2 regions of the Bacillus sp. JJ1562 genome follow, and region 1 is predicted to be linked to the other one. Evidence: predicted binding sites of a transcription regulator. Region 1 holds the regulator's gene; the other holds the start of a gene.
The links. The regulator Rex, encoded in region 1, represses fermentation and respiration genes when NADH is low (regulators of the CRP and FNR family bind a similar motif). The targets are predictions, from matches to a motif close to TTGTGAAATATTTCACAA.

Region 1 (8,018 bases):
ATCCCGGCCTAGATATCGAGATTTAACTTAGATTGAATCCATCATATGCGAAATAAAGAGAAGTCCCAAGTGAAAAACCTACACTTGGGACTTTTTTGCATTTCGATAACTATTAACTTCGACAGCACACACTCCAATTACTCTAAAATACCAAATGACTTCTTAAAAATCATGTATAATACTATTTAGTTATATAAAAAGATAGGAAATGGTGCTTTTGCCACTTGAAAATATTAATAGAAGGTGATTGCTTGACCCAATCCATTAAAAACGAAAAAGGGGTTACCTTAATAGAATTAATTAGTTCAATTGCTATTTTAACCATCATATTGCTTAGCTTCATGTCATTTTTCATCATGTCAGCTAAATATAATGGAGTCTCCTCTGACAAAATGAACGCAACAAATATTGCCAGAGAAGTACAAGAAGAATTCAAAGTAAATGAAGAAAAAAATCTGGCGCTAAAAAATTTGATCAATTATTCCAGAACTTCTTCAGTTACGTCCATTCCTAAATCCAGTTATCCAAACCTTAATTTAACTCAGGATATTCAAATAAACAACGATATTTTGACCCTTATTTTTACAAAACAAAACTTTACCATTAAAGTCAATGTGGATACAAGCAGTGATGAAAATATAGATATATCCTTATCAAAAATAAATGTTCAAGTTATAAATGGGACAAACGTATTATCCGAAACTTTTACCTACTTTGAGAACTAAAAGGAGGATTAGTAGATGATGAAACACCTCCGAAACAATGGCGGAATTACACTTATTGAACTACTTGCAACAATGGCGCTTTTTTCAATTGTTAGCATACTAATCTATGGTGTTTTAATAAATGGGATGAACTACTCCGAAAAATCAAGGGATAATGTTTCAAGACAGCAAGAAATGAATATCCTTGTCACTACTATTACGAAAGCCCATGAAACTTATGCAATGTATGATATTGTCGTTGATCAGAGTCCAGATGCAAATAGAATTCAACTCATAGGAAAAGATGTATCCGGAACTGTTGTTAATACTGTGGAAATATCAAATGAAAACTTTGTTTATTCATTGGTCAATTCTCAAGGATCTGCTGAAGTCCCTTTTTCGACTACAACAACTGTTAATTCATCTCAACCTTTATACATAAAAATTATCATAAAAGATAAAAAGCATCCAAGCCAAACGTCCGAGATTAAAACCATTATTTCCAGACTGTAAGGAGGGATATTATGCGGAACTTAAAAAATGAGCAAGGAATGTCCCTTGTAGTTGTTTTATTAATACTTACTGTGATTTCCGTATTAGGTTTGGCAGTAATGGGTGCTTCAATTAATAACATGAAGCAAATTAGTAAGACTGAATCCAACATAAAAACAACAGACATTGCTGAAATGGGAGTCGTATACTATGAAACTCAATTAAAGTCATTTCTAAATGAGCAATTATATGATCAAGCAAAGCAAAAAGAAATCATTAATCGCTACTTTACGAATGCAGCATCAAAAGCTGTATTAATCGAAAAGTTTAATAATCAATTTCCTATTGAATTAAATAATTTGTATAAGAATGATAACTCTCTTTTTACTCACACTGGGGATGGATTTCTTCCAGAAAAGACGGTGGATGCAGATAGTTCATTTAAAATTAAAATTAACCCGAATGGGATCATGAAAACGACTTGCTCCCCCCAAACACCTGCCAATTCACAATGTTACAGTATTACTTTTGATAGTTATGGGTATTATGGGGAAAATCTTGAAAAAGTATTGAGTGCAACATTTGATTTTTCATATTTTATCAACTCAAACAGCATAGAAATAACAGCCGGTGCTCCTACCCCTGTACCAATATATGAAGACATTATTAATTCCATACAAAGTAAAAATTTACGATCATGTACAACTGCTGATTTTAATAAAAATAAAACCACGGTAGATTGCAGTTCAAATTTGGATCCTACGAAAATTCCAGATACGAATGGAATCTCTAATTCTTCTATTGTTTTTAATAAAGGAGTGAATCTTGACCACTTGTCGCATGCAGTTTCACATTCTAAACTAATTATCCATAGTTTAGACGTAAATAACCCGACTAGAATCGGCAAGTTTAATCCTAATGGATTTATTAATTCATCAATTGTGATTATCGGTAATGCCAAACTATATGATCAAATTATGAAACCTGTGAACTCAAGTATTTATATTACGGGGGATGCAGATTTAACGGGTTTCATATTAAAAAATGCTGATTCCCTCACTAAAGTATGTGTAAAGGGAACAATAACACCAGCTAGCATGAGAAATATTCCAGGAGTTTATTCAAATGAATACAATTCTACAACATATCAGGATAAGTGTATGAGGAAATCAGAGACAGTCGGAAATAATTCACTTACAGTAAAAGGTGAAATTATTAGTCCTAGCATAGATGAAAAATCCTATGTCACTTATTAGTCATAAAACAAAAATGCAAAAAAGTAGTCCATAAGGGCTATTTTTTTGTTGATAAATAATCCACAGACTCAATAAATTTGTGGAAAACTAATAAAAAGTACTGAAATAACTAATGTGAATTTGTGGACACTATTTGTGGATAACTCTGTTGATAAATGTTGATAATGTGGATAAGTTAGTGTATAACTCGAAAAAATGTGGAAAATGCTACAAATAATCCCCATCTAAACTTGTTTTTAGATGGGGATAACTTGTTTTGTGGATAAGCGGAAAAGGTCTAACCACTTATTTCGTGGAGGGATTCCCATTCTTCCATTAGGGCTTCTAGCTTAGCTGATATTTTCTCATTTTCTTCATTAATACGTTGAACTTCTTCATGGTTTTGGTAGACTTCAGGGTCGCACAGAAGCTGTTCATTTTCTTCGGTTTTTTCCTCAAGAGAGGATATCTCAAGTTCAATTTCTTCAATTCTACGTTTTCGTTGGCGTTCTTGCTTCTTTAATTCCTTTTCTTGTTCATAGGATGTTTTTACTTGGACCACTTCTCGTTTATCAGTCTTTTTCTCCTGTGATTCAAGTCTAGCCAATTCTTCCATTTCGAATTTTTTCTCAAGGTAGTAGTCATAATCACCAAGGTATTCTGTCAGTCCAGCTGGGGATAACTCAAATACTTTCGTTGCGATACGGTTAATAAAGTATCGGTCATGGGATACAAAAAGGATTGTCCCAGGGTAATCAATTAAAGCATTTTCAAGTACTTCCTTACTATCAAGGTCTAAGTGGTTCGTTGGCTCGTCAAGAATGAGGAAGTTCGATTTCTCCATCATAAGCTTTGCAAGAGCAAGCCTCGCTTTTTCTCCACCACTTAAGGTTGAGACGATTTTTAACACATCATCCCCTGAAAATAGGAAGTTCCCAAGAACAGTGCGGATTTCTTTTTCAGGTTTAAGCGAATATTCATCCCATAATTCATTTAACACTCTTTTATTCGAGGTGAGGTTTGCTTGTTGTTGGTCATAGTAGCCAATCGTGACATGAGAACCGAAACGAATTGTTCCATCCACATGGTCAAGCTTATCGATAATTGCTTTTAATAGGGTTGACTTCCCAATCCCATTTGGGCCCACTAATGCAATACTGTCTTCACGATAAATATTAAAATTGATATTTTTGATAATTGGTTTTTCTTTTACATAGGAAACGGAGATGTCTTTTGCGCTCAGTACATCATTTCCACTTTGTCTTTCAATTTCAAAACGGAAGGAAGCTGATTTTTCATCACCTAATGGCCTGTCCATCAGCTCCATTCGGTCAAGCTGTTTTCGTCTACTTTGAGCACGTTTCGTTGTTGAAGCTCTGACTAAGTTTTTCGCGATGAAGTCTTTTAGTTTTTCAACTTCTTCCTGTTGTTTTTCGTACTTTTTCAAATCAAGCTCATAGTTTTCTGCCTTTAATTTTAAATAGTTGCTGTAGTTCCCAACAAATTTGGAGCTAGTGTGTCTTGAAATCTCATAGACCTGATTGACGACTTTGTCTAGGAAGTATCGGTCATGTGAAACAATTAAGAGTGCACCAGGATAGCCCTGGAGATATTGTTCAAGCCAAGTAAGCGTGCTAATATCGAGGTGGTTTGTCGGCTCGTCCAGAATCAATAAATCAGGCTTTGTTAGTAATAGTTTACAAAGGGCAAGGCGTGTCTTTTGACCACCGCTTAGGCTAGATATTTTGGTTTCGTAGAATTCTTCTGTAAAATTAAAGCCATGTAGAAGGGAGCGAATATCGGCTTCATATTGATAGCCACCTTTTTCCTTAAAATCGACCTGAAGCTGGTCGTATTCTTCGAGCAGTTTTTGATAATCAGCGGTATTTTCAAAAACAGAAGGGTCTCCCATTTTTACTTCAAGGTTTCTTAAGTCTTTTTCAAGCTTTTGTAATGGTGCGAAGACGGTCAGCATTTCTTGCCAAATGGTAAGATTTGATTCAAGTCCCGTGTCCTGTGCGAGGTAATCGATTGTGACGCTTTTTGGCTTAATGATTTCACCGCCATCATGGGACATCTGACCTGCAATAATTTTTAATAGGGTTGATTTTCCGGCACCATTTCGGCCAACTATGGCAATTCGGTCACGCGTTTGTACTTCTAGTTTTATATTCGATAAAATAAGATCAGCAGCAAAATACTTTTTGAGCTGATTTACTTGTAGTAAAATCATTGTTTCTCACCTCTTGTTTCTAACAACAGTGTATCTTATATTATCTAAATAGAGCAACTGCAATGATAATGTTCACAGATGTTTAAAAGACAGATGTGGTAAAATAGTGTATAGTTTATGGGAGGGTTCGATATATGACATCATTTACCCATTTTAATGAGCAGGGTCGAGCGAAAATGGTCGATATTACAGAGAAATCTGATACTGTTCGTACAGCGATTGCAAAATCGAGTATTAATGTGAATAAATTGATTTATGAGCAAATAATAAATAATGAAGTTAGCAAGGGGGATGTTCTTGCTGTTTCTCAGGTTGCAGGTATTATGGCAGCTAAAAAGACATCAGAGCTAATCCCGATGTGCCATCCGTTGGCATTGAAGGGCGTCGATATTCGTTTTAGTTGGACGACCCAAGATGAATATATTTTGCATATTACCGTATCGGTTAAAACAAAGGGTAGTACCGGTGTCGAGATGGAAGCCCTTACGGCTGCATCTGTTTGTGCGCTAACTGTATATGATATGTGTAAAGCGGTTGATAAAGGCATGGTGATTGGGCCAACCTATTTAGCCGAAAAAACAGGTGGAAAGAACGGAGATTTTAAAAGGCAAGTAGCGGGGGAATAGACATGAATCTTGAACAATCAAAAATACCACAAGCAACTGCCAAAAGGCTGCCACTTTATTATCGGTTTTTGAAAAACTTGCATGCCTCGGGAAAGCAGAGGGTATCATCTGCAGAACTGAGTGATGCAGTAAAGGTTGATTCAGCCACGATTAGGCGCGATTTTTCCTATTTTGGTGCATTAGGAAAAAAAGGGTATGGATATAATGTCAATTATTTATTATCCTTTTTTAGTAAGACCCTTGATCAGGATGAGTTGACGAAGGTTACGTTAATCGGTGTTGGTAACTTAGGTACTGCATTTTTACATTATAATTTTTCAAAAAATAATAATACAAAAATTGAGCTTGCGTTTGATGTGGATTATAATAAAGTAGGAAGTAGTATAGGTGGAGTAAAGGTGTGCCATTTAGATGATCTTGAAAAAGAATTGCCTGATGATGTCACGGTTGCTATTTTAACAGTGCCGGTTGGCGCAGCACAGTCGATTACTGATCGCCTTGTGAATAAAGGAATCAAAGGTATCCTTAATTTTACACCAGCTAGAATCAATGTGCCTGAACATATTCGAGTCCATCATATTGATCTGGCTGTTGAATTACAAGCACTAGTTTACTTTTTAAAGCATTATTCAATTGAAGAATAGAAATACATTTTAAAATTATTGGGAGGTGCACACAGTGGGAAATCTTGGATTTGGTAGTATCCTATTGATTGTATTTGCTGCATTATTAATCTTTGGACCTAAGAAGTTACCTCAATTAGGAAAAGCTGCAGGTAATACATTGCGTGAATTCAAAAACGCAACAAAAGGCTTAGCAGATGATGACGATGATGATGTTAAAAAGAACGAAACTAATGATGTGAAGTAACGATAGGATGGGTCATATGAACGAAAGAGAAATGTCCGTCTATGATCATATTGGTGAGTTACGAAAACGACTGATTTATATAGTCGTTTTCTTCTTCATTGTTGCATTAGGAAGCTTTTTTCTTGCCGAACCGCTAATTCTTTATTTGCAAAATGCCAAGGAAGCCAAAGAGCTGACAATGAATGCTTTCCGTATGACAGATCCAATTAAAATTTACATGCAATTTGCCTTTATTATTGCACTTGTTATTTCTTCTCCTTTTTTACTGTACCAGCTTTGGGCATTCATTAGTCCAGGCTTGTATGAGAAGGAAAGAAAGGTAACTCTAAGTTATATTCCGCTTTCAGTAGGATTGTTTTTAGTAGGGGTGTCGTTTTCCTATTTTATTTTATTCCCATTTGTTGTGAATTTTATGACGCGGTTAGCGGATCGCCTTGATATTAATCAGGTAATCGGGATTAATGAGTATTTTCAATTCTTGTTGCAGCTGACTTTACCGTTTGGCTTTTTATTTCAGCTGCCGGTTGTTGTAATGTTCCTAACAAGACTCGGAATCGTCACACCGATGTTCTTATCGAAAATACGAAAATATGCATATTTTGTGCTTCTAGTAATTGGAGGTTTAATCACACCTCCTGAGATAATCTCTCATTTAATGGTCACCGTGCCGTTATTCGGATTATATGAAATCAGTATTCTCGTATCAAGAAGTGCCTACAGGAAGGTGCTTAAAGCGGAAATGATGGCAGCAAATTCGAATTCGATGGAATAAAGAAAAGTGCAGAGAATAGAAAAAATAACCTCCGTTCAGAGGTTATTTTTTTGCGTTTGTGACTTTTTTTATTTTAAAGTGTAGGGCAAACATTCGGATTGCCACACCAAAGTCGAAGGTTGCGACAAGTGCTAGAAGAATGGTGGAAAAGTTCCAGATTGTCTCCGTTGCACTACTGATCGCGATATAAGTAAATAAAGTTCCCATTAATACGTAAATGATGCCCATTGCAAAAGGTGAAGTTCTTCGCATAAATTAAAAGCCCCCAATAAATGACTGTTGTAGCTTCTCGGCTTGCTTCATAATCCTTTCTATATCATCTGCAAAAACCGTCTGCATCACTACAACAAAAGTATTCATCGCAACATGCGCAAAAATCGGTACGATAATTCGCTTTGTTTGTACATAGAGGAATGCAAAGGTAAAGCCCATTGCGGTATAAATAAGGATATGAGTGAAATCCATATGCACAACAGCAAAAATTAACGAACTAATTAAGCCCGAGATGAAAAAGTTAAATTTTTTATATAATGATCCAAAGATAATTTGGCGGAAAATAATCTCTTCAAGAATTGGACCAATAATCGAAACAACGATGACAAGTAATGGTAAAGATTTGACCAAGGACATGATTTCTTGGGTGTTTTCAGATCCAGCTTCAATTCCAAACAGATGAATTTCAATGTTTGCAGCAACTATCTGGGCTGTCATGGCCATTACTACACCTGCAATCGCCCATCCAATTGCCTCACCTTTTGAGGAACGTCTTAAGTTCTGATGTCTCTCCTTAATATCTTGCCTTAATAAAAATAATACAATCGGAAGTGCAGCAACAAAACTAATAACAGTCCATTGTGCAATAATTGTATTTGTAGCAGTGGCTGGATCTAGGTCATTTCCAACACCAAAATATAATAAAAGCGGGATACCTAAAACTCCAGAGAACTGCATGATGATATAAGTTAAAATGACATACCAATATCGAGCTTTCATGAAAATCTCCTTTTTATAGATGGAATAGTAATAAATATGAACCTGTCCACCCTTTGTATTGTAACATATATTCATACTTATCCATTAGTATAA
Region 2 (8,018 bases), on a different contig from region 1:
TTGTAATACTATCATGAAGCGGACAGCCAGGTGTAGTTAGTGTCATTTCGATATACACATTATTATTTTCTTTTATATCAATTTCATATATGAGTCCTAAATCGACTACATTAATATTTAATTCAGGGTCAATCACTTGTTTTAATTGTTCGAGGATTTTCTCTCTTAATTCCATCGTCTTTCTCCCCTCTATTTATATAGTACCTTCATAATGCTGTAGCTGAAAAAAACAGCTGAAGCGACAGCTAAGCTTTGGCCAATCGAAAAGATAAGCAATTGTCCGGTCTCAATGGATACAACGACGATAAGGCAACCTGCAATAAAACCAGAAAAAATCGGAATTGCTATTTTTTCATCAATCATTTGCTTTAATGTAGGAACATCGCTTTTTCCAATAAGCTTGCTGTATCTGTGTGTCCACCAAAGAAAAGGAATAATTTTATATAAATAGCCAAGAATACTGCTGGCAATCCACAAAAAGAGATAAAGAAAAATAAGGACACCATAAATTTCGTAATATCCTGGTAAGAATGAAAGAATCATTCCGAAAAAGTGAATCACTAATCCAAAACCAATTGCAATTAATGAAAATATAAATTGTTTATCAAGCTTTTTCTTTAATCTCACCTTGATGATCGTTGATATGTGGTAAGAAAAAAGAGCGAAGCCTGCGAACAGTATGCTCATACCAGCCTGTAAGAATAGGTTTTTCTCGGTTAAAAAGCTGCTAATTGTCACAATAAGGCCAGTTCCATACAAAATATAGACCCATCTTGCGGGCTTCATTGAAAAGCCATGTGCTAAAGAAAACATTGGGACCATTTTATAGGAAAAACCGAAAATTAAGAATGTAAACCATCCAGCAACCCCAAGTAAAATATGACTTTTCAAAACAGCAAGGTGATCTAAATTCCTTATTCCAGCTCCAAGATTGATGATCAAAAGAATTCCAAGTGTTATTGTAAGCAGTAAGCAAATGAGCGCACTACCAACAAATACAGTTAGAATATTCTTCTTCGCTTGCTTTTTCATCGTCATAAACATTTGGACGAGAAACAGCAAAATCCCAATCACAGCAAGTGAACCTGTAAAAATGGACAAAGTAGGTGAGAAGGAAAGGGTGATTCCAAAACCACCAAAACCAATTGCAGTTACCCAAAATTGTACAAACCCAAATCTTTCACTCCAAATAGGAGTTAAAAAGGCGACTGGCACAAGCTGGTACATCGCACCCATCGCAACCATTAAGGCCCATCCTAGTATCAATAAGTGGGCAGATGATAGGAGGGGAAAGGTTCGAAAATTCCCGTCAATCACCATATGTCCATTGAATAACAGGATCACTTGGGACGCGACTAAGGCAATAACACTAAAGATAATAAAGGAGAGCGGCAGCCTTATATCTGTTTCATTTGATAATTGAGGCATCATTAGCAAGCACTTCCTTATTTCGTAATCTCAATTTGAAAACCGCCATCAGAATGTGGTTCCGTTGTATGTTTGTAACCTAGTTCATCTAGCTGTTCATACAAAAACATTGGTCGGCGATCATTGATAATAGTTAAAGTGTCGCCCTTATTTAAATTTTCGAGAGCTTTCAAAGTCCTCATCATTGGTGTGGGGGGCTCAAGACCTCGATTATCTAATTTCATTAGTTGTCACCTCGTTTAGTAAAGGTGACCTTCCAATGTTTTTTCTCAATTTGCTCCGCTTCATTTGTAAATCCTTTAGCTTTTAATATTGGAAATAAAGGAGTCGGTTTAAAAGGTGCGTGTAAAATGAAGATATCTCCATCCTGTAAAGGTTTAACCGCCTCCATAATCTTTTGAAAAGGCTCGATTTTATTTTTAAGGTCTTCCCTAACATCCACTTCTACTACTTTTGAATCCATTTTTGATTTCCCCCTTATATAACGTTTATAATCTAATGATAATCATTTTCAATGAGAAACGTTGTGACGTGAATCACAAACACCAAAATATTTAAGCAAGATCAAGGACTAAGAACACCACTTCCTGTTGGCCTAGAAAATCTCATCATGGAGCTTCATATGATCCAATAGGTAATACCCATCGGGAGTCATGTCTACAATTTGTTTCTTTTTCAATACTGAAATCGTCCGACTTACAGATTCACGTGTTGTACCAATCATGTTGGCAAGCTCACGATTTGTGAATTGAGTTGTTAGCTTAAAGCGATTGCCGATCTTTTCTCCATTACTTCTGCATAAACGAAGTAAAAGCATAATAATTTGTTCTTGCGTATTTAATAGGATTTGTTCCTCCAGTCGTTTTTGAAGGTCGATGATTTTTTCGCCTAAAACTTTAAAAATTTTGATACAAAGCTCAGGATTCTTTAGTAATATTTCTTCAAATCGATCAATGGGTGTGTAGATAATATTTGAATCCTCGATTACTTCAGCATGTGCAGGATACCCACCTTTTCGGAAAAATCCAGCATGTGGAAACATTTCTCCTGCTTCGAGTACGGACACAATCTGTTCCTTTCCATGCATGTCAGATTTATAAATTTTTACTTTTCCAGATTGAATGAAAAAAACACGATCTAGTGGATCGTCTTGCATAAAGATGAACATTTTTTGTTTATATAATCGTGACTGTGAAATTTCAACAATTGGATCTAGTTCTTCCGGGGTTGTTTCTCGAAACAAGGGAACTCCTCTCAATTGTTCACGAATGGATGGTAGAGCCATTGTTCTCACTCCTTGTTCAAATTAATTACAATTAGGCATCCACATTAAGTGTAGCAATCCTTGTTTTTTAAACTGTGATTTTCATCATAGGTAGTGAGAAACAAAATCAATGTTCAAAAAATAGACAAAAAAAACTAGGAGAAATTCTCCTAGAATCAAATGCACCTTGGCGTATTTGTGCCCGATTTTTAGGCCCACAGGAAGTGGAGTACTTAGTCTTTAATCTTACTGATCGAAAAATTTCCTTTGAAAAATCGTGGCATCCGCCGGAGGCTGTAACTTTATTCAGTCAAGGGGTGAATAAAGTTAGTCAACTTGCTTTTTTTCCGCACAATCAAAGCAAAGTATTCCTTTTTTATCATCTAATACAACACCATTAATAAATCCAACCAAACAATAAATTTCTTTCTCACATTCTTTACATGTATCTACAAATTCCTTCATCTTTTCACCCCGATTACCCTTTTAAACTCCACAATCATGAGGTATAACAAGACTTTTACGTGGGATTTTAAATGTTACTCTAATTATCGCATATTTGTATAGGCATATGATAAAAAACATACGTACATAGTGATAAGTTTCACTACAATAACGGAAGAGACTCGATACAATGGACCCATAAAACAAAAGGAGGAATGATAATATGGTATTTGCAGCGAAAGTAAATGCACCAGATTACGCACCGAGGGAAAAGCACCCTACTATTTTTAGAACGTTTGATGGTTTACAGTCAGGTGAAATCATGGAGCTAACAAATGACCATGATCCACGACCACTCCAATACCAATTCATGATGGAACGCGGTGAAGAATTCACTTGGGAATACCTTGAAGAAGGTCCAGAAATTTGGCGCGTTGCAATCGGTAAAAAATAAAAACTAATCACAAATTCCGATATCTCTCAAGGTGTAGGCAAAGTCATTTAACGGCTTTGCCTACACCTTTTTTATGGATGAAAAAGTTTCGTTTGGAAGACCATTCCAATCGTGCTACTATGAAGAAAAAGTAAAAGGAAGTTTCATAATGTATAAATCAAAAATCGCAGGTGTTCTTCTGGCTGGTGGAGAATCAAGGAGATTTGGAAGCCCTAAAGCGTTTGCCGAACTTCATCAGAAGTACTTTTATGAATATGCAATCGAGGCATTGGAAGGGAATGTGGGCAAACTTCTTATTGTGAGTCATCCCGCATTAGTAGAGCAATTTCGAAACCAAACATCAGTGGAAGTTATTGAGGATTTACCCGAATTTAAAGGAAATGGACCGCTTGCAGGCATATTTTCAGCCATGCAAAAACAAGTTTCAGATTGGTATGTTGTCTTACCTTGTGACACTCCTTTCGTAACTGACGAACTTGTTAAACAGCTACTCACTTTTACAAATGAAGATATGGTCGATGCTGTCGTACCGATTATCAAAGGTAGACAGCAGCCCTTAATCGCTGTTTACCATAAAAGAGTTGCAAAGAAAATAGAACAATTGCTAATGAATCAACATTTTAAAATGAGCCAATTGTTGGACTCTTGCCACGTCAAATTCGTAACTAACCAAGATCTTCAGTTACAAGGCTTAGAATTCGAAAACATTAACAACCAAACTGAATATGAAAAAATAAAACCGGAGCCAGATTGAAGCCCACACGGTGTGAGTCACAAAGACGTTGCCACTCAGACGTGGCGTTCTTAGTCTTTGTTCCTTAAATCAGTCAATTGGCTTCTGTAGTAAAAAACACTCTATATACTCATAATTTTCTGAAAAGTACGATAAAATATTAATACCAGACATTTTGAAAAGGAGGGATTGTGTTTGAGGGTAGGCTTGATTTTAGGTATATTAACCTCTGGAATTCTATTAATCATTGGTTTGTCTACTCATCAATTTGAAACATATTCGGTTATTTCTGGGACACTTGGGATTATTTGTTTCTTGCTTGCAGGAATCGTATCAGATACCTTTATTAGTGGTGACAGGGCAAGAGCGAATTATTACACCGAAAGCAAACGAGACCGAAAAAAAAGAATCCGATATTCCTATTTATTTTTCCTCTTGGGAGCTCCAAACCTACTTGTAGCTGTAGTGTTAACACTCAATTACATTTGAAAATTCTTCAAAACATATTCCTTCAATTCACTTTTCATTTTGCTTTGTGTCTAGCTCCAGCACCTAGCCCCTCGAGGTCATAAGCCAATCCGTCAAGAAGGATAAAAGGCATCCTTCTCGCCGGCTTTTCTTATGCTTGTCGGGTCTGATCGAGGTGCTTGCGCTTTTCTTAATTTGTGAACAATTTCAAACACCTCCCTAATCTGTGATGTACCTCACATAATTCACTTATTTATAGTGTTAAAATGTGGACATTAACAAAGGAGGTTTGCCTCATGTTTGAAAGAGATTATAACAAAGACCCATTTATTGTGATTTGGGAGCTTACAAGAGCTTGCCAATTAAAATGTTTACATTGCCGTGCAGAAGCACAATATACGAGAGACCCTCGAGAACTTTCCTTTGAAGAAGGGAAAAGGCTAATCGACCAAATATATGAGATGAATAATCCAATGCTCGTGTTTACTGGCGGGGATCCATTAATGCGTCCTGACGTTTATGATATTGCTGATTATGCGATTAAAAAAGGTGTACGTGTTTCAATGACACCAAGTGCAACACCTAATGTTACAAAAGAAGCTATTGAAAAGGCTAAGGAAGTTGGCTTGGCGCGTTGGGCTTTTAGTTTAGATGGACCAAATGCAGAAATTCATGACCATTTCCGAGGTACAAAAGGTTCATTCGATTTAACGATGAGAGCTATCAAATATTTACATGAACTTGAAATTCCAGTGCAAATCAATACAGTAATATCGAGATATAATGTTCATGCCTTAGATGAAATGGCAAAATTGGTTGAGGACCTTGATTGTGTATTATGGAGCGTCTTTTTCCTTGTACCAACAGGTCGTGGTAAGGATACGGACATGATTTCCCCTGTTGAACATGAAAAAGTTTTCCGTTGGTTATATGATTTAAGTAAACATGTAAAATTCGATATTAAAACAACAGCAGCACAGCATTATCGTCGAGTCGTCATCCAATCCAAACTGCGTGAAACAAAGGATATTGATAAACAAATTCGCTACGAAGATGCACTTATGAAGGGGAAAACTGGTCAAATTGATGGACTAGGAAGGGCACCACAAGGTGTAAACGATGGTAACGGATTTGTCTTTATTTCTCATATTGGAGATGTGTATCCAAGTGGGTTGCTACCTGTTAAAGCAGGAAATGTACGTGAGACTCCATTAGCTGAAATTTATCGTGAATCACCAATATTCAAGGATTTGCGTAATCCGGACAAATATAAAGGAAAATGTGGAGTATGTGAATTCCGACATGTATGTGGTGGATCACGTTCTCGTGCATATGCGATGACAGGAGATTACATGGAGAGTGAACCATTCTGTATATATATCCCAGAAGCCCTTCGTAAAAAAGAAAAAACACTTAAATAACAGTAGAAAAGTGCAAGGCGCCTGCTTATCGGCGACAAGCACAAGAAAAGCGCTGACAGAAGGCGCTTTTTGCCTTCAGAAGCGATTGGCTTGTGACCTCGAGCCGATGGCGCCTGGAACTAGACAAATTTAAGACCCATGGGGTTTCCCGTGGGTCTTTGTAATGTGCCTGTATTATTCAATACTACAATACTTTGCTGGACAATCCTCACATTGTATTTCCATTTTAATATATGCTAAGTCGTGAATCGTAATATAGCCTTTGTAAACGGAGATTATCCCCTTAGCACGCAATTCATGCAGCATCCGATTTACACTTTCTCTTGTAGTTGCACAAAAATTAGCAAGCTCTTGATTTGTTAAATGCAAGTCTATAAGGATGCCATTATCTGTTTGAACACCATAACTATTGGTCATTCGAACCATGGTTGAATACAAAGCTCCTTTTTTACCTAATAAAACAAGATCTCTAAATTTTGTTTGTGTTTTTCGAAAATGGTCACTCATCCATTTCATAAATTCAAATGCTAAGCTCGTATTTTCAAAGAGTTTTCTCTCTAAATCGTCCTTTTGAATCACAGCAATTTCGCAATCCTCTAAAATTAGACAATCAAATAAATACTTTGGCTGATCGGTGAATAATGTCAGCTCCCCAACGATTTCATTTTGGCTACAAATTCGAAGGGATAATTCACTGCCATCAGAAGTTCCTTTGCTCACCCTTACACGGCCGGAAAGAATGAGGTACAGCTCAGATGCCTTCATACCTTCCCGGAATAAATAGGTTCCTTTTTCCATTTGCATGACGTGATTAGCTGATTTCAAAAGCTCTGTTAATTCATTTGAAATGATTGATTTTTGTAATGTCAATTGACTCATAGGTACCACCTTCCTAAGCAGGAATGCTATACTTGATTTTAAGAAAATAATATAATGTTAGTTACTCATGAGGTGTATAATAAATCACACATATTGTCATAATGCTAGCTGAAGCTCTGTAATATAAGGATTATCCCCAATTATGAACAATTTTTAACAATTGAGAAAATGCCCGCATCAACCTATTTAATTAAATAAAAAACGAAAAAAGATGCATTCTTGACAAGAATGTGTCTTTTTTCATTTTCAGCCCATTTTGTGACAAACTTAACAGATTTAAGGATGCACAATATGTGAGAATTTTCCTGAATAGAGAATTTAGGAGGGGGTTCTTTTGTACCAAACAGCCGCTTGGTATCTTTCTATTATTTTAATGACCTTAATTACAGTTATTTTTATTACCATCGTACTAAAGACTAATAAAAGAAAAGAGTATGAGGCAATTCAGAAAAAATGGTACCGCTTTAGAACTATTTATTTCATTGTTTTACTTGTTGTATTTGGAACTGCAACGTATTTTACACTTCAAGATCTTCCATTTGAAAGACCAGTTTACGGACAGGAAGAAAATCCAGTTATTGTCGATGTAGAAGCTGTTCAATTTGGCTGGAATATGAGCCAAACTGAATTCAAAGTAGGCGTTCCAATCGAATTCGATATCACAAGCTCAGATGTTAACCATGGCTTTGGTATTTATGACAAAGATATGAATTTATTAGCACAAACCCAGGCAATGCCAGATTATACGAACACTGTTTTCTACACATTCTCGGAGCCTGGTACGTATCAAATTTTATGTATGGAATACTGTGGACTTGCTCACCATCTCATGATTGGTGAAATTGTCGTAACAAATTAAGGAGGGGGTTAACAATGTCTACTAATATTGCAATTGGAGGGACAAAAACTTTCCGAAACAGAACAATT

Region 2: V7097_RS04950 (DUF2249 domain-containing protein) is a predicted target of Rex. The motif match lies at 3,285-3,302, and genes of this name have one in related genera.

Annotation. Positions count from the first base shown of each region.
Region 1 covers NZ_JBALOQ010000051.1:30,436-38,453, reverse strand. The annotation lists gene tsaD (tRNA (adenosine(37)-N6)-threonylcarbamoyltransferase complex transferase subunit TsaD) at 1-26, shown strand, start outside; gene V7097_RS22930 (type IV pilus modification PilV family protein) at 252-725, shown strand; gene V7097_RS22925 (PulJ/GspJ family protein) at 741-1,217, shown strand; gene V7097_RS22920 (hypothetical protein) at 1,229-2,452, shown strand; gene V7097_RS22915 (ABC-F family ATP-binding cassette domain-containing protein) at 2,730-4,664, opposite strand; gene moaC (cyclic pyranopterin monophosphate synthase MoaC) at 4,799-5,290, shown strand; gene V7097_RS22905 (redox-sensing transcriptional repressor Rex) at 5,293-5,934, shown strand; gene V7097_RS22900 (twin-arginine translocase TatA/TatE family subunit) at 5,969-6,160, shown strand; gene tatC (twin-arginine translocase subunit TatC) at 6,177-6,932, shown strand; gene V7097_RS22890 (YdiK family protein) at 6,975-7,184, opposite strand; gene V7097_RS22885 (CPBP family intramembrane glutamic endopeptidase) at 7,188-7,925, opposite strand.
Region 2 covers NZ_JBALOQ010000007.1:22,542-30,559, reverse strand. The annotation lists gene V7097_RS04980 (metal-sulfur cluster assembly factor) at 1-175, opposite strand, end outside; gene V7097_RS04975 (hypothetical protein) at 190-1,431, opposite strand; gene V7097_RS04970 (DUF2249 domain-containing protein) at 1,446-1,652, opposite strand; gene V7097_RS04965 (DUF2249 domain-containing protein) at 1,652-1,891, opposite strand; gene V7097_RS04960 (Crp/Fnr family transcriptional regulator) at 2,024-2,713, opposite strand; gene V7097_RS04955 (hypothetical protein) at 3,020-3,157, opposite strand; gene V7097_RS04950 (DUF2249 domain-containing protein) at 3,360-3,590, shown strand; gene V7097_RS04945 (molybdenum cofactor guanylyltransferase) at 3,739-4,344, shown strand; gene V7097_RS04940 (DUF5316 domain-containing protein) at 4,519-4,812, shown strand; gene V7097_RS04935 (TIGR04053 family radical SAM/SPASM domain-containing protein) at 5,088-6,212, shown strand; gene V7097_RS04930 (Crp/Fnr family transcriptional regulator) at 6,387-7,091, opposite strand; gene V7097_RS04925 (cytochrome C oxidase subunit II) at 7,426-7,950, shown strand; gene V7097_RS04920 (cbb3-type cytochrome c oxidase subunit I) at 7,965-8,018, shown strand, end outside.